DNA from 2 places in the Peribacillus sp. TH27 genome. Region 1 is predicted to be linked to the other one. Evidence: predicted binding sites of a transcription regulator. Region 1 holds the regulator's gene; the other holds the start of a gene.
What was found. Region 1 encodes Rex, which represses fermentation and respiration genes when NADH is low (regulators of the CRP and FNR family bind a similar motif). Its sites were predicted from a motif close to TTGTGAAATATTTCACAA; they were not measured.
Positions count from the first base shown of each region.

Region 1 (9,384 bases):
AAAGCGTCCTGTTTTATTTGTTGGTCAGGATGTAGAAATTCATCGGGAAGCGATTACGAAAGTGTTAGGGAATTTAGCAGCATTTTCTCCCGTACAGTTATTTAACTCTCGACCAAGCGAACTTGCATTTATTGGCCTGAACAAGAATGAAGTGGACATACACCAGTTTGTACCGAACTATATTCGTATGGCTGAAGCGGAAGCTAAGTGGCTCGAACAGCAGGGGAAATAAAATAATAGGAAAGCGACCGATTATTATGAGTAAAACATTGACGTTTCGAAAGATGAAAACGGAAGATATCGACCAAGTGTTAAACGTAGAAAAACAATCCTTTACTTTGCCTTGGAGCCGGGAAGCTTTTTTTAATGAATTAAATCATAATCAATATGCTGTTTACATGGTTATTGAAGATGAAGGGGAAATTGCTGGTTATTGCGGCGCGTGGATTGTCATTGATGAATCGCATATTACCAATATCGCTATTTTACCTGAATACCGAGGGCAAAAGCTGGGTGAAGCTCTGCTTAGAAAGATGATTGAAATCTCAATTAGCATGGGCGTTGTAAGGATGACGCTTGAAGTTCGTGTTAGTAATGCAGTGGCCATTTCACTTTATGAAAAACTAGGCTTTCAAAAGGGTGGAATTCGTAAAAATTATTATACAGATAATCAAGAAGATGCTTATGTTATGTGGGTGAATTTTTCATGAAAAAAGATCAACTTATATTAGGAATTGAAACCAGCTGTGACGAAACTGCTGCAGCTGTCATAAAAAATGGAACAGAGATATTGAGCAATGTCGTTGCTTCACAAATAGAAAGCCATAAGCGGTTTGGTGGTGTTGTACCTGAAATAGCGTCCCGGCACCATGTAGAGCAAATTACAATCGTGCTTGAAGAGGCTTTGCTTCAGGCTGGTGTGACGTACGAAGATTTGGACGCTATTGCTGTTACAGAAGGTCCTGGGCTAGTAGGGGCATTGTTAATAGGTGTTAATGCTGCTAAAGCGGTGGCATTCGCTCATGGAATCCCGCTTGTTGGAACGCACCATATCGCGGGCCATATATATGCTAATAGACTTGTTCAAGAAATTCAGTACCCAGCCCTCTCATTAGTCGTTTCAGGAGGCCATACGGAATTGGTGCTTTTAGAGGAGCCCGGTTCCTTTAAAGTAATAGGGGAGACGCGGGACGATGCAGCAGGAGAGGCATATGATAAAGTAGCTCGAACTTTAGGACTTCCTTATCCAGGCGGTCCTCATATCGATAGGCTTGCACAAGAGGGTTCACCATCTTTGAAACTGCCTCGGGCATGGCTGGATGGCAGCTATGACTTTTCTTTCAGTGGGTTGAAATCAGCTGTAATTAACACTTTGCATAATGCAGAACAACGTGGAGAAAAAATTGATCCTAAAGATTTGGCCGCAAGTTTCCAAGCAAGCGTCATAGAGGTACTTGTGACAAAAGCTGTAAAAGCTGCTAAGGAATATGATGTGAAACAGGTGTTACTTGCAGGTGGTGTTGCCGCTAATAAAGGCCTACGGGAAGCACTAACTGAAGCCTTTATGGATTTACCAATGGATATTTCTATTCCCCCTTTATACCTTTGTACGGATAATGCAGCAATGATTGGTGCAGCTGCAAGTGTCATGTTTGAAAAAGGAAAGCGCTCTGGGTTAGATTTGAACGGAAACCCCGGCTTAGATTTAGAAGTTTTCTAACGATAAAAAAGGCAGGAGACCAAACTTCGGTATCCTGTCTTTTTTATAATGTTTTAAAAAAAATAGAATATTCTGTGGATAACGTTTTTTTATTATTCAAACCCGCTGTGTATAACCAATTGTTATGTGGATAAGTGCATAAGTTTCTGTGGATATTGTGGATAAATAGATTGAGTAGCTATTGAGTAGCAACTTGTTTGTGTATAAAAATGTGGATAACTTTGAGTCGATCTTTTCAAAACATCATGTAAAGACCGAGTTAAATAACTCGGTCCGATTGTTTATTCTTCTAATTCAGCCCATTCTTCAAGATGCTGATCTAAAGTTTCCTGTGCTTTATCAAGCTTTGTCTGAACTTCCATTACCTTCTCATGGTCTTGGAAGACGTTTGGGTCACAAAGGAGCTCATTATACTCGTTTATTTCAGTTTCGAGTAGCTCCATGGCTGACTCGATTTCCTCGATACGGCGTTTTCGCTGGCGTTCTGCTTTTTTTGCTTCTTTATCAATTTTGTAGTTTGTCTTTTCGACGATTAGTTCCACATTGGTCGATTTATTTTGTTGTTCGAGTGCTTCAATTTCTGCTTGCTCTTGTTTCTTCTCTACATAGTAATCATAATCGCCGAGAAACTCTTCATTGCCGTCTTTGGATAGCTCAATGACCTTTGTTGCAATTCGATTAATAAAATAACGGTCATGTGAGACGAAAAGAATGGTTCCTGGATAATCTATCAAAGCGTTTTCAAGCACTAATTTGCTGTCGAGATCTAAATGGTTCGTTGGTTCATCAAGAATTAAAAAATTCCCTTTTTCCATCATCATTTTGGCTAAAGCAAGCCGTGCCTTTTCACCACCGCTTAGTGTCGAAACGGTTTTCAATACATCATCTCCACTAAAAAGGAAATTACCAAGTACTGTGCGGATATCTTTTTCCGGTTTAAGGGGATATTCATCCCATAGTTCATTTAGTACGCGTTTATTAGAAATCAAATTGGCCTGTTCTTGATCGTAGTAGCTGACCTCGACGTTCGTTCCAAAACGGAAATCGCCAGAAATTGCAGGCAGCTTGGATATAATCGTTTTTAATAACGTCGATTTACCAACGCCATTTGGACCGACAAGGGCAATACTTTCTCCTTTTGTCATCCGAGAGTTAATATTATTAGATACTGTTTCCCCTTCATAACCAATAGCTAAGCTTTGAAGATGAAGTACTTCGTTTCCGCTTTGCTTTTCAATTTGGAAGGAAAAATTAGCAGATTTTTCGTCACCTTGTGGCCTGTCCAATACGTCCATCTTTTCGAGCTGCTTGCGCCTGCTTTGCGCTCTTTTGGTGGTCGAAGCTCTTGTGATATTACGTTGAACAAAGTCACGCAGTTTTTCGATTTCACCTTGTTGTTTTTCGAATTGCTTCATGTCCCGTTCATAATCTTCCGCTTTTCCTTCTAAGTAAGAACTGTAATTACCATAGTACTTTTTCATATTATTTCTTGAAATTTCATACACCTGGTTTACAACTTTATCTAGAAAATAGCGGTCATGGGAAACAATAAGTACAGCACCTTGGTAACTTTGTAAATATTGTTCAAGCCAGGAGAGAGTTTCGATATCCAGATGGTTTGTTGGTTCATCGAGAATCAATATATCGGGCTTCTTTAAAAGCAGCTTTCCTAATGCAAGCCGTGTTTTTTGGCCTCCACTCAACGTGGAAATGAGAGTGGAATAGTCAAAGTCACCAAACTGAAGACCATGTAATACGGAACGGATATCTGCTTCATATTGATAGCCCCCCTTTTCTTTAAAGGCTACCTGTAAAGTGTCATATTCATTTAACACCTTTTGGTAAAGTATTTCGTTATCAAAAGTGTCAGGTTTGGCCATTTCGGCCTCAAGTCGGCGCAGTTCTTTCTCTTGCTCTATTAGGTCTTTGAATACAGTCTGCATCTCATTCCAAATGGAAAGTTCGGATTCTAAACCTGTATCCTGTGCCATATAGCCAATAGTGACGCCTTTGGGTTTGATGATCTCGCCGCCATCATGGGAAAGTTGTCCGGCTATGATTTTTAGCAGAGTTGATTTTCCAGCGCCGTTTCGGCCAACTAGGGCAATTCGATCTTTATTTTGAACTTCGAGCTTCATATTTGATAAAATAAGTTCAGCTCCGTAATATTTGGATAGTTGATTGATTTGTAATAAAATCATAAATTTTCACCTCAATTGATTATTGTTAGTGTAACGTATTATAGTAATTATCGGCAACAGCTGAGGTCTAAGCAAAAACAAGCTGTTACATAATGTGGAATAATAGTGTATGATTTAGGAGGGGTTATTAATGGGGGACTTAACGCATTTTAATGAACAAGGCAGAGCTAAAATGGTTGATGTGAGTGCGAAGCCTGAAACCATTCGGACGGCAACAGCTCAATCGAGTATCTTATTGAACGATGAAATATATGAAAAAATCACGAACCAGAAAATGAAAAAAGGTGATGTTCTGTCAGTTGCACAGGTTGCAGGCATCATGGCAAGCAAAAATACATCCAATATAATCCCGATGTGTCACCCTATTTCTCTACAAGGGGTCAATATAGCCTTTGATTGGGTAAAAGAAGAACAAGGTTATAGGCTTAAAATAGAAACAGAAGCCAAGACAAAAGGTAGTACAGGTGTTGAAATGGAAGCGTTAACAGCTGCATCTGTGACCGCTTTAACTGTCTACGATATGTGTAAGGCTATTGATAAAGGAATGGTAATCGGGCCTACATTTTTAGTGGAGAAAACAGGTGGGGTGTCTAGTAGCGATTACAAAAGACAGTTGAATCAAACAGATAAAGAAGAATAAGTTTGAAAAGCATGTGTGAAGGCGGGGAAGAACGATGAACCATGACCCAAAGATACCGCAGGCAACGGCCAAAAGGTTGCCCTTATATTATCGATTTTTAAAGAACTTACATTCCTCAGGTAAACAAAGAGTATCCTCGGCAGAGCTTAGCGAAGCTGTAAAAGTTGATTCGGCTACAATTCGCCGTGATTTTTCCTACTTTGGCGCGCTTGGAAAAAAGGGCTACGGCTATAATGTAAATTATTTACTATCCTTCTTCAGAAAAACACTAGATCAAGATGAATTGACAAAAGTCGCTTTAATTGGAGTAGGGAATTTAGGGACCGCTTTTTTAAATTACAATTTTTTGAAAAATAATAATACAAAAATTGAAATGGCATTTGAAGTTTCTGAAGATAAGGTTGGAAAGCGAATAGCTGATGTGCCAATCTATCATATGGACCAAATAGATACGCTTTTGCAGGAAAATAATATTACAGCAGCTATTTTGACAGTACCTGCCCAAGTGGCTCAAACGATAACCGATCGTTTAGTTAAAGCTGATATAAAAGGAATATTGAATTTCACTCCTGCTCGGCTGACTGTACCGCCGTCCATAAGAGTTCACCACATTGACCTGGCTGTAGAGCTTCAGTCCCTCATCTACTTTTTAAAGCATTATCCTGTGGTAGAAGAAGTTGCATTAGAGGAATAAAAAAACGCTGCGTCTTCGCAGCGTTTTTTATTTTTTCTTCTTATTGTTTGCGGATTTAATTTTAAAGTGCATCATGATCATACGTAACCCTGACCCAAAGTCAAGAGTTGCAATAAGTACGAGTATGTAGGCAAAGATTCCCCATCCTGTTGAATTGACGGTTTGGATTGCGATAGCCGTAAAAAGAGCCCCTAAGCCTGCATAGATGATACCGATAAATAGTGGTGATTGACGACGTTTCATAATAAACCTCCGATAAAGGCCTGTGCAGTATCTAGCATCTTCTCAATATCATCTCTATAAAACACTTGAAGGATGATAACAAGGGTATTCATTGCAATATGTGCCACCATCGACACAAGGATACGACCGGTTTGCGCATAAAGAAATGCAAAGGTGAAGCCCATTGCTGAATATAAAAGAAGATGTTCGAGTTCACCATGCGCCAAGCCGAAAATAACTGAGCTAATTAAAGCAGAAATAAAGAAATTAAAGCGTTTATTAAGTGATCCGAAAATGATTTTCCGGAAAAGGATTTCTTCCAAAATAGGTCCAATTACTGAAGTCACGAAAATGACCATTGGGACTTCATATATGAGTGAAATAAGATTCTGCGTATTTTCAGATTCAGACTTCACCCCGAGCATTTGTTCAATGCTTCCAGCTAGGCTTTGAGCAATAAGTGCCAGAAATACACCTGCTATCGCCCACAATATAGACGTAGGGATTGAAGCTTGATTACGTGTGTCTATCCTTTCCCTCATATCTTTTCTCATCAAAATTAAAATCAGTGTTAGAGCTGCGAGAAAGCTGAATACAATCCAGTATGCTGCTGCTTTAACTTTGAGTTCATCAGCAGGCATTTCGCTTAAAGATCCAATCAGCATGAAAATAGGCATCCCAACAATACTGGATAATTGCATGGCTATGTAAGTGATGATGACGAACCAATATTCTTTTTTCAAAAATGAAAACTCCTTTTATTTAGTCCGCCATTTCTCTTATAACGGTCCTGACATGGGGACAATCTCTAAACGTATACTCCAAAATGGTATCAAATAATGAGACATAACTCCACTTAAACGTACGCATAAGAGAACATTTCATCTCCTTTGTTAAAAGAAACATTATCCTAAAGTAGTATACCCGGAATTTATCAGAAATTAATAAAAAATTTTCGATAAGATACTTGCAAAAAAGGCTCGGTTTATTTAATATTATAAATGTGTTAGCACTCGATGATGAAGAGTGCTAATAATCACAAAGCAAATTATCAAGAGAATATGAGGAGGTTGTTTCACTTGTTAAAACCATTAGGTGATCGCGTTATTATTGAACTAGTTCAATCTGAAGAAAAAACGGCAAGCGGTATTGTTCTTCCTGATACTGCAAAAGAAAAGCCACAAGAAGGTAAGGTCGTAGCAGTTGGTACGGGCCGTGTTCTTGAAAATGGCGAACGTGTTGCTTTAGAGGTTGCCCAAGGCGATCTAATTATCTTCTCAAAATATGCTGGTACTGAAGTGAAATACGAAGATACTGAATACTTAATTTTACGTGAAAGCGACATTTTAGCTGTTATTGGCTAATTATACATCATACTTAACTGAACGAAAATTTTCTTAAAATTTTAGGGAGGTACTTATAAATGGCTAAAGAAATTAAATTTAGTGAAGAAGCACGCCGCTCAATGCTTCGTGGTGTGGACGCACTTGCAGATGCAGTTAAAGTAACGCTTGGACCAAAAGGTCGTAACGTGGTTCTTGAGAAAAAATTCGGTTCACCGCTTATCACAAATGACGGTGTAACAATCGCTAAAGAAATCGAATTAGAAGATGCATTCGAAAACATGGGTGCGAAATTGGTTGCTGAAGTAGCAAGCAAAACAAACGACGTAGCTGGTGACGGTACAACTACTGCAACGGTTCTAGCGCAAGCAATGATCCGTGAAGGTCTTAAAAACGTAACAGCTGGTGCTAACCCAATGGGTATCCGTAAAGGAATCGAAAAAGCGGTTAATACTGCGATTGCAGAATTAAAAGCCATTTCTCAACCTGTTGAAAACAAAGAATCGATTGCACAAGTTGCTGCTATCTCTTCAGCTGATGAAGAAGTAGGCCAACTGATTGCTGAAGCTATGGAACGCGTTGGTAACGACGGCGTCATCACAATCGAAGAGTCTAAAGGTTTCACAACTGAATTGGACGTTGTAGAAGGTATGCAGTTCGACCGTGGATATGCTTCCCCTTACATGGTTACTGATTCAGATAAAATGGAAGCTGTTTTAGACAATCCATATATCTTAATCACGGATAAAAAAGTAACGAATATCCAAGAAATCCTTCCTGTACTTGAGCAAGTTGTTCAACAAGGAAAACCACTATTATTGATTGCTGAAGATGTAGAAGGCGAAGCGCTTGCAACTCTTGTTGTGAACAAACTTCGTGGAACATTCAATGCAGTTGCGGTTAAGGCTCCTGGATTCGGTGATCGTCGTAAAGCAATGCTTGAAGACATCGCAGCTCTTACAGGCGGCGAAGTAATCACTGAAGAAATCGGACTTGATCTTAAATCTGCAACAATCGAATCTTTAGGACGTGCGTCTAAAGTGGTTGTTACAAAAGAAAACACAACTATCGTTGAAGGATCTGGAGATACAGCTCAAATTCAAGCTCGTGTAAACCAAATCCGTGTTCAATTAGAAGAAACAACTTCTGAATTCGACCGTGAAAAATTACAAGAACGCCTTGCTAAATTAGCTGGTGGTGTAGCAGTAATCAAAGTCGGTGCAGCTACTGAAACAGAATTAAAAGAACGTAAACTTCGTATTGAAGATGCATTGAACTCTACTCGTGCTGCTGTTGAAGAAGGTATCGTAGCCGGTGGTGGTACAGCTCTTCTAAACGTATACAATAAAGTGGCAGAAATTCAAGCGGAAGGCGACGTAGCAACAGGCGTGAAAATCGTTCTTCGTGCTATCGAAGAGCCAGTACGCCAAATCGCTCACAATGCTGGACTTGAAGGTTCTGTAATCGTAGAACGCCTTAAAGGTGAAGCAGTTGGAACTGGCTTCAATGCAGCTACTGGCGAATGGGTTAACATGATTGCATCTGGTATCGTGGATCCTACTAAAGTAACTCGTTCAGCTCTACAAAACGCTGGTTCTGTTGCTGCAATGTTCTTAACAACAGAAGCTGTTGTTGCTGACAAACCAGAACCTGCTGGCGCTGGTGGCATGGGCATGCCTGATATGGGTGGCATGGGCGGAATGGGCGGCATGATGTAATAAAGCCGTCAATCCCTTGATATATAAGGGTTTGAGAGTGAAATGGTAACATTTTGCTAACATTGAGGATTTTAATGGAGGCTTCTCATAAGTTGACCAAACTTATGGGAAGCTTCTTTTTTCATTTCTTGAGTTACATGGAGATATACATTCTTTGTAATCTGATCATCGGTATGACCAAGCCTGTCCATAATTTGTTCAAGTGAGACGAGACATCAGCTTCTGCAAGTAGAGAAGGCATGATTAATCCCAATAATAATATAGTGTAATATCAGTTGGTCACGCCCAAAACGAAAAAATCTAGACGAAAGGTTGTGGTAGGTGAAGAGGTTATTAAACTATATATTGAGTAGCAAAAAGTAATACGCCTCAAACGATAATTAATTTTCCGAATGGATCTTTTATTGAAAGTGAAATCATCCAAATTCGAGCTAGAAAGATAGATAAAGATTACTAGACCGATTGTATATCCATATGTTTGAATTAAATTCCTAAATCTTGACCATATGTACGCATTAGTTCATCAATTAACTCTTTGTGATTGTCAGTTGCAGTTGAAACAATTGTTACTCCTTCCACTTCCTTCCTTCCTTCCTTCCATTTCGATTAATTTTTTCTAATTACCTCCAATAGTCAACTTACTAAAATAGGGCTGCGGGCTTAGTAAATAATTAGGCTTAAGTTGGTTTACCTAATAAATACCATTTTGTATGATTACTTTGTACTCTCATAATTATTCAGGCCAAGTCTACTAAGAAATCAGCATGTATACTTTTTCAAAGGTTATTGATTAAGATTTTCAACATCCATGCTTAGTGCTTGTTCTGGAAATAAGAAATTAAAAAA
Region 1 is NZ_JAEKEV010000002.1:2,812,531-2,821,914, reverse strand. It holds gene tsaB (tRNA (adenosine(37)-N6)-threonylcarbamoyltransferase complex dimerization subunit type 1 TsaB) at 1-232, shown strand, start outside; gene rimI (ribosomal protein S18-alanine N-acetyltransferase) at 258-710, shown strand; gene tsaD (tRNA (adenosine(37)-N6)-threonylcarbamoyltransferase complex transferase subunit TsaD) at 707-1,720, shown strand; gene JFU24_RS14830 (ABC-F family ATP-binding cassette domain-containing protein) at 2,002-3,921, opposite strand; gene moaC (cyclic pyranopterin monophosphate synthase MoaC) at 4,052-4,561, shown strand; gene JFU24_RS14820 (redox-sensing transcriptional repressor Rex) at 4,596-5,255, shown strand; gene JFU24_RS14815 (YdiK family protein) at 5,283-5,498, opposite strand; gene JFU24_RS14810 (CPBP family intramembrane glutamic endopeptidase) at 5,495-6,220, opposite strand; gene groES (co-chaperone GroES) at 6,557-6,841, shown strand; gene groL (chaperonin GroEL) at 6,901-8,538, shown strand.

Region 2 (9,384 bases), 210 kb from region 1:
CAATAAAGGGGCCGCTATCTCGTCCTAGAAATAATGAGCAATGATCAGGGTAAAAACTCAACATTTATTATTTAAATTATTATGAAAAAAGATGTTTTTTTTGAAGATTCCTCGAATTTTCAAGGAATTCTTGTGTATAACGAATCTAGCTCCTATCTTCTTACCCATATTTTCTACCATTCCCTGTAAATAAAACATTCTGAAATGGTTATACTAAACTTAATTGGTTCATCTTCATCCTTCATAACAATACAAATTTCTATGATGAAGTGAATATAATGATATATAAATTCCAAAACTTACTATAATTAAATACAAAAAAACTGGGCGTCATCAAGACGCCCAGTTTTGTAGGAATGGATTATTGATATCCCCAAATCATTGTTAGCATTGTACCGAAAATTGTAACCAATGCAACAAACAATCCGTAATAAACGTTTGTGTAAATCGATGCTTTATCCTCAGACTCTCCTGCATGCATGAACATTACCAATTGAAGTGCTGCTTGCATGAAGGCTGTAACAAGTAGGATGATCATTGCCATTTTAAGTGAGAGATCAAACACTATAACTGATAGTGCAACCAAAGTCAGGATTAGTGAAAAGGCAAATCCCATAACTTGGCCCCGTGGGAATAATTGTTTCATATTACATCATTCCTTTCAGGTAGACGAAACTGAAGATGAAAATCCAGACAACGTCTAAGAAATGCCAGTAAAGAGAAAAGATGAAAGCTTTGTTTGCTGTTTCTGGAATCAGACCGCGTTTTTTAACCTGCAGAATGATGAATGTTCCCCAGAATAAACCAAGTGTAACGTGAGCTCCATGCGTACCTAGTAACGTAAACAAACTAGATAAGAAAGCACTTGTTTGAATCGTTGCTCCTTCATGTACATACTCCACGAATTCATAGATTTCGACTCCCAAAAAGCCTAAACCAAGAATTAGAGTAATAACGAAGAAACTAAGCATCGCTTTCTTACTACCAAGTCTCATTGCATTGATTCCAAGTCCAATGGTAAAACTACTAGTTAAAAGAAAAATTGTTTGAAGCATTAGGGTTGGTACTTTAAAAAGGTGTTCCCCTGTTGGACCATTTCCAGTACCGTTAACTAATACAAAATAAGTGGCGAACAGTGTAGCGAAAAGAGCTATTTCTGCTCCTAGGAAAATCCAGAACCCAAAAATCTTTAAGCGATTTTCTTCCGTGCTATATTCTAGTGGCAGCGAGTTATCTATTTTCATTACTTAGCACCTCGCAATTTATTTTCAGTTTCTTCAATCTCTTCAACGGAGATATAACGTCCGTGATCTTTTTCGAATGAACGGTGAGCCATACAAGCAAAGATACCAAGTGTTGCAATGATTGCAATGATCCACATGCTGAATACCATTGCAAAGCCCCAAACGAAGAAGATACAGCTCATGATAAACGGCACGCCACTGTTATTTGGCATATGAATCTTTTCTACTTTACCGCCAAATAATTTAAAGCCCTTTTTCTTAGAATCCCAGAATGCTTCTGTAGAATCAACTGTAGGCACAATTGCAAAGTTATATTCTGGTATTGGTGTATGAGTAGCCCACTCTAGAGAACGTGCATCCCATGGATCGTTTGAAATATTTCTTGATGCATAACGAGTACTCCAATAGATGTTGTACACAATAAGCGCGAACCCTATTGCTAAGCCAATCGCTCCAACGAAAGAGAGCATATTCAATGGACCATAGCCTGTTGATTCAGAGTACGTATACATACGACGTGCTTGCCCATCCAAACCAGTGATGAACATCGGGAAGAATGTTACATTAAAGCTGATTGTAATGAACCAGAACGACCATTTCCCAATTTTTTCGCTCAACATGAAACCAAACATTTTTGGCCACCAGTACGTGAAACCAGCAAGTACGGCAAATACAGTACCAGGGATTAAAACGTAGTGGAAGTGAGCTACTAAGAACATTGTATTATGGTATTGGTAGTCAGCACTTGCCATGGCAAGCATAACCCCTGTTACCCCACCGAGCGTGAAAATCGGAATGAAAGCTAGAGAGTATAACATTGGAACAGTAAAAACGATTTTACCTTTCCAAAGCGTGAACAACCAGTTGAAAATCTTAACACCGGTCGGAACGGCAATTGCCATCGTGGTAATCGAGAAGATACCATTAACCATTGCACCGTGACCCATTGTATAGAAATGGTGAGCCCATACAACGAAAGATAGAGTAGAAATAGCTACCATAGAGATAACCATCGAATTATATCCGTACAGGTTACGACGTGCAAAAGTTGAAATGATTTCACTGTAAATACCGAATGCCGGAAGAATAACTATATAAACTTCAGGATGTCCCCAAACCCAGAACAAGTTTGCCCAAAGCATATCGCTACCGCCATTGGCCATCGTAAAGAATTGAGTTCCGAATAGACGATCCATTGTCATCAACGCAAGTGCCACTGTCAATACAGGGAAAGCGAAAACGATAATGAAGTTTGTGATCAAGATAGACCATGTGAACATTGGCATTTTCATTAAGTTCATACCAGGTGCTCTCATTTTCAAGATGGTTACGATAAAGTTGATACCAGTCAGTAATGTACCGATACCAGCTATTTGAATTGCAATCGCGTAATAGTTCGAACCTACTGATTCACTGAAATCGTTACTTGCCAGCGGGAAGTAAGATGTCCAACCTGCATCAGGAGAACCACCGACTACGAAAGAGATGTTAAATAGCATTGCCCCCATGAAGAATAACCAGAAGCTTACTGCGTTTAGACGTGGGAATGCTACGTCACGCGCTCCAATTTGTAATGGTGTAACAATGTTCATTAACCCAATGATAAATGGCATAGCCATGAACAGAATCATGACGACCCCGTGTGTTGTAAATATTTCATTATAATGCTGTCCATCCAACAAACCGTTATCAGGCACAGCCGTTTGAGCACGCATCATGATAGCATCGGCGCCACCACGGAAAAGCATAAGTAGTGCTGACAAGATGTACATGATACCAATACGTTTATGGTCAACCGTTGTTAACCACTCACGCCATAAGTAACCCCATTTTTTAAAATAGGTAATTCCGGCAACAACCGCAATCATGGTTAAGCCAATGGCAACCATGGATGCATAAATTGCAGGACTTGGATGAGGTACGGCAAATCGATCAAAGTAATCCATACTTTTGTGACTCCTTTCAGGAAAATATTCCTTATCTTGTAAACCTAGTTGTTTTATCGAACGAAATTAATTCTTAGTGATCATGATTCATGTTGCTGTGTTCTGAATGTTCCTCGTGTGAATCTTTGGAATCATTTTCTTCAGTATCAGAAGATCCGTGGTCATGACCAGCATGTTCCCCTTCAGGAGCTGGAGAAAACTCTAAGTGAGTTCCAGTGTAAGTGGATTGTCCCACATGACCAGGTTCTAATAATTTATTGAATTTTTCCTCAGTAAGCGGTTTAGCAGTAGCTTTAATTTCATCTACCCACTTATCGTATTCTTTTGCAGACAGTACATTAACGTTGAACGTTTGCTGAGCAAAACCTGAACCACTGAAGTTTGAATTTCGACCCATATACTCTCCTGGTACATCAGCTGCTAAGTGCAACGTGTTAACCATGTCCGACATCGCGTATTTTTGTCCTCCAAGTTGTGGAATCCAGAAACTAGAGATTGGTCCGAATGAATAAAGTTTAAATTCAATTGGTCGGTTAGTCGGTAAAAACAGATAGTTAACTGTTTCGATATCTTCTTCCGGATAACTAAAATGCCACTTCCAGTTAGAAGATGAAGCATAAATAACTAACGGTTCTTGCTCTTGGTATCCTTTAGGTGTTGCCTCAACTTCATTTGTTGTTTTAACAGTAACAACTGATAGGAAAGCGACGATTAAAATTGGGATCGCAACCCAAATTATTTCAAGAACCTTACTTCCTTCAATATGAGGTGGTTCATAATCATCACGCTGTTTGGAAGCACGATATTTCATTATCATGAAGATATACAGTACAATAACGACAAGAACGACAAAGGCCATTGTCCATATCGAAATCATAATAACATCTGCTTGTGTTGCAGCTACTGGCCCTTTAGGGTCCAAGACCATTAATGGGTTATCGCAACCGGTTAGCACAGTGGCAATAGTAAAAAGTATAGTTAATAAAGCCCATTTTATTTTCATAGTACTACCCCTTTCTTACATAATAAAATTCCTATTGGTAATTATTCGGACAAAGTGTTACCATGTTCACAAACCCCGACATACCAATATTAATCCCAAGTGTATAAAAAGACAATACAAAGTGACATCTGTCACATAAAGTTCATGAAAGAGCAGTAAGAAGATGGTAACTGAACTGAAATGTTCGAAAATCTTTATGAAATGAAATATAATAAATGTTTAATATCTTACTTACGGAGAATTCGCTTAGTTAGTGAGGATTTGCAAGTATCCCCGGTTTATTTTCCATATAATGTTACTTTAATATAATGAATTTTCACATTATATTCTTCCTCGTACATTACTCAAGACCTGATTTAAATTACCGAATATTCAGAATTTTATTACCTCTCCTGTTAAGAAGATAGCTATCAATGGAATCGTTATTGGATGTTGATGGTATCCAGGATTAAAAACGAATTTTTCTCACTCGACCATGGACTCGGTAACGGCATTGTATATGATGTTGTGTTCCCTGCTTCATTACACTTGTCGTACAACACTTGCCCTTATATATATATATATATATATATATATAAGGAAACAAAGAGTGTGAAATGAACATTTTGATCCTTTATGATGCCTACTTGAATGCCTTTCTAGGACATTTGCTGTGGCACATTTAGCCATTCTAATAGGCTTGGTTAAAATAGGGGAAAGGAAAATGGGGGCTTGTACTCTATAATCGGGTTAATCTTATTTAAGAACAATAATAATATATGATTGGTAATCAGGTTCCGTCTTCTCGCAATACTTATTGCCCTGTCAGTATTACTTTTCCTAAACTGCTGTTTAGTCCTGTCCTCCTATTTTTGCGGGAGCAGGCTATTTGTGTTTTGTAATTATGAATGGGGCATGAAAAAGGATATCCTTTCACACCTCAAAATTTATAAAGTGACCAGGGGGCAGGCCGTTTCCCCACATGTTACTTCAAGCGCATTAGTCCATTCACTTTTCTGGAATTCCTCCACCTACGAATAAAGGAAACTCACTACTTAAATATCCAATTTTGACAACTGCATCCCTTTTGTTTCTTTTATTATATGCACATAGAAAACCACGAAAAATGGACCTTTTTAAAGTGTCCATTTTTCGTGGTATAGTTCAGAGTTCAGAATGTAGAGTTAGAACTTTTCATTCAGGAATGTAGTGAGTTTGGTGTGGATGGCCAAGCTATGTTGTATGTACACATATTCTAAATCAACTGGATTTGGATCATTGAATATGCTTTCATTGTTGGAGCACTTGTTTACTAGTTGGTTACGCTTTAATCGTGTACAACCTACTGCCATGCCCAAGAAATATTTCAAGCGATTCTTTGAATACGCGTTCTCTAGAGTGGTCTACTCTCTGTTCCCAGTTCCAGAATACAACTTCACTATCGTACCGACAGCTGATTCTTCACTAGCATTCCGGATGTAGCTTCATCTACCTGAAAGGAAATTTGAGTATGAAACAGTTATTTCCACGTGGACATGTAATGGGGTTCATATTCTCCATGGTTCTTACAGCCGTGGCTCTTGGTGTTGATATATATGACCTTTCTTTCAGAACAGGAATGATAGTCCTTATAGAAGCTTCATTCCTGCAAGTAGCGAACAACTAGTTATGTTCATGCATGTTTGTGAATCTGATGATAAGAAGGCCATCTATACAAACGTTTATTACCCTCTATTAATTGCTTTAGTTACTGAATTCGGTACTTCTTTTTGTTTTAACTTTTGAATTTATTTTTATGATTTTAGTTGTTTCCGGTACAACTCTTTCACCCTTATGTGTGTTCATCACCATTTCTTCTGTCAGGACAAAAAATATACCAACTAGGAAAATGGCAGCTGCGCTTAATGTAATGGCCATTCCAACAGCAGTTAAAATATAATCCTTATTGTAATCGCTTACAAATAAACTTAAAGCAAAAATAATAATTCCGATTACACAACCTGTGCCTGATACCCACTTCACTGCATCTAACATCTTCTGATTAGCTTCCATTATTTCATCCCCTTTCTTTCTATTTTATGACATTTCACAAATTTGTCAAACTTTTTATAATTTTCAATATATTCACAATGAAAACCTTGACAAATTAAAGTGATTACAACTCACTTTTAGGTATTCAAGACTATATGGAAAATAAACCAAATAGTTAAAATACACTACCTATTTTTCCGATAATATCCATTTTTATACTATCATTTATTTTTTATTATTTACCCAAATATTTTATCGACTCATTAGCTATAAAAATGACTCCTGCCAATTGCTCAGGAGTCATTTCTCTTTTTTTATGAATTTTGTAACGTAATCGTTAAGGTTTTCTCTTCATTACCTCGATACACTTTAACTTTTACTTTGTCGCCAATTTTCTTATCTGTGTATAGATGTTTCCTTAATTCAGCAGAGGTACTAATTTTCGTTCCATCAATCTCTACAATGATATCCTGTTGCTTAAGTCCACCATTTGCAGCAGCCGATCCAGTTTCTATACCCGTTACCATTACTCCTGACTTTGCAGCCTCAGGGACATTTTGAAGATAATACTGTGGAAGTTCTTCTGTGTTCGCCAAGCTGACCCCTAAATATGGCCGCGTGATTTTTCCATTTTCAATCAGTTCCGTTACAATCGGTATTACGTCATTACTTGGTATAGCGAAACCTAAGCCTTCCACACCGCTTTCAGAAATTTTCAAACTGTTTATGCCTATTACTTCACCAGCAGTATTGATTAATGCACCTCCACTGTTGCCAGGATTAATTGCCGCATCTGTTTGAAGGACATCAAGTTCCCACTCTCCGTCAGATGTATCGACTGATATAGAACGCCCAGTTGCACTTACAATTCCTTGCGTAACCGAACGTGAGAAATCAAGTCCGAGAGGGTTACCAATGGCCAAAACTTCTTCACCTGGACGCATTCTATCTGAATCCCCAAAATTAATTCCCTCTGGTGCTACCGAGGCATCAATCGTCAAAACCGCTAGGTCTGTTAAAGCATCTGCACCAACAACTGTTGCAGTTGCCTTTTGTCCATCATACAATGAAATTTCTACTTCCTTAGCTCCTTCAATAACATGATTATTCGTGATGATATAGGCCTTACCATTATCTTTTTTATAAATAACTCCTGACCCCGTGCCGCTCTCAACAGTTTCGCTCTCCGTGCTTTGCTGCTGGAATGGGTTCTGATTTTGCATCTCTTGTAAATTTACGACACCTACAATCGATTTTGAAGCTGATTCAACCATATCTGCTCTTTCATTTGAATCTGTGCTTGTCGATAACTTTTCTGTATTTATACTCTTATTCTTTTCCACGCTCTCGGTTTGTTCTGCCCCTGCAGTTTGTGATGATTCGGTCACTGTATTTTTCTCTGCATCTATAAAATCTCCGCCAAATACAAACACAGAAGATGTAACTATAGAAGCAACAGTTCCAGAAACAAGACTAGTTAACCAAAGCGACTTTCCCTTTTTCGGTTCAGCTTTCACCCGAACTTGCTCATCCCCATTATAATTCTCCATCCTTTATCCCTCCTATGAAAGTCCTTTACTTGGCTCCATCATAAACAGTAATTATTAAAAAATTCTTAAGAAATAAAGAATACGGCAAACTTTTTACAAAAAAGATAAAATTAATTTAGATATGACCGAAAAAAGAACAATATTGACTGGTTAATAGCTCTGAGATTTCTTACCCCCCATTACGAAAAAAGATGCCTCAAATAACAAGGCACCTTTTTCATCCATTCTATTTCTTACATAAGCTCATAGACTTCTTTTGTCTTCTTATTCACGCCATACCAACCCCAAGTAGCCTTATGCCCACTTCCCTTACTGTCATTGGCCATTTCAAACACTTGGAATATGTAATCTCCCTTTTCATCTTCACGATCATATTGAATTTGAAGCTGAGGATAGTTTTCCATGTCAGCGTAGTCTTTCACCAGATTTTCCGCCTGAGCTTTCGTCAATGTCTTATCTAAATCCTTGTTACTCTCGTGATTTCCTTTATCAGCTAGCTTCGATGTGGCGGGGGCCTCCACTGGCTCATCCTCTTCTTCTGACTCGGTAACTGGGTTTTCAGACTCATCCCTCGATTGCTCTGCCTCAGTGTCTTCAACTGGCTCAGCACTGGCTTCTCCAGTTTCTGAGGACATTCCAATTGCCTTTTGTACCATGAGTTTACCTTTCTCATAATTTGCCTTATATGCAGCAGCTTCTTCAAAAAACACTTGAGCCGCCTCAAAATCTTGTTCCTCGTATTTCTTCATTCCATCTGCCAAAAGGACGCAAAGTTCCATTAACTCTTTCGTCTCCCCTGTTTGGTCTTCTTTATACGCTAATTCAAATGCCTCATGGGCCTCTAAATAATTTTCCTCTTCCACCTGACTTTTTCCTAGCTCCATGTTGGAATCGTAATTCCTGGTTGTACAGCCTGAAACAATTAATGCCATCATTAAAATAAATATGAGTAATCTCTTCAAAAAGTCACTCCTCACTTTTACTGAATACACATACACTTCCATATTATTCTATAAATCTATCTTACCCGATTTTACAAGAAATATCTGACATCTTTATCTCTATCGATTTATTATGGAGAATGTTCACTTTTACGATTATATTTTTACAAATAGTGGTACATCATAGATAAACGCTTGAAAGGGTGATGAAAAAATGATGCAGGAAAAACAGACCTATCATGTGGATTTGGTCAGCGGCGATGTACTAGGAAAAAAACTTGAGGAAAATCCAAGCTTTACTATACACGCTACAGATGAAGAACTAGCAGAATTAAAGCAATGCCTAGAGGAACATCGAACAGATGACTTGGAGTCATACGCTCGTTCTCATGTACCTTATCTTCTCTATCATCATGACCGGGCAAATGATAAATACGATGAAGCTATGAAAAAGCTGTACGCCATCATATATAAATTAGGCGATGAAACAGCCCGAAAGCATATTGAAGAAATCGGCATATTGGCAGATAACAAATTCAAAGGCAACGAGGAAATCCAAAACTTTAAATAGGAGAATAATTAAACAGAACCTGAAATATCAAGTTTCTATTTTTTAAAAGAACGAGGATGAAAAAAGCATCTTCGAAAGAAAGTGATTTAACACATGGGGTACATCACGATCAGAGTGTT
Region 2 is NZ_JAEKEV010000002.1:2,604,942-2,614,325, forward strand. It holds gene qoxD (cytochrome aa3 quinol oxidase subunit IV) at 362-646, opposite strand; gene qoxC (cytochrome aa3 quinol oxidase subunit III) at 648-1,244, opposite strand; gene qoxB (cytochrome aa3 quinol oxidase subunit I) at 1,244-3,190, opposite strand; gene qoxA (cytochrome aa3 quinol oxidase subunit II) at 3,264-4,193, opposite strand; gene JFU24_RS13955 (hypothetical protein) at 5,397-5,654, shown strand; partial or broken gene qoxD (cytochrome aa3 quinol oxidase subunit IV) at 5,683-5,957, shown strand; gene JFU24_RS13965 (hypothetical protein) at 5,916-6,224, opposite strand; gene JFU24_RS13970 (S1C family serine protease) at 6,518-7,753, opposite strand; gene JFU24_RS13975 (hypothetical protein) at 7,987-8,715, opposite strand; gene JFU24_RS13980 (hydrolase) at 8,909-9,265, shown strand.
Region 2: a site for Rex is predicted at 4,313-4,330, ahead of qoxA (cytochrome aa3 quinol oxidase subunit II). Genes of this name have one in related genera too.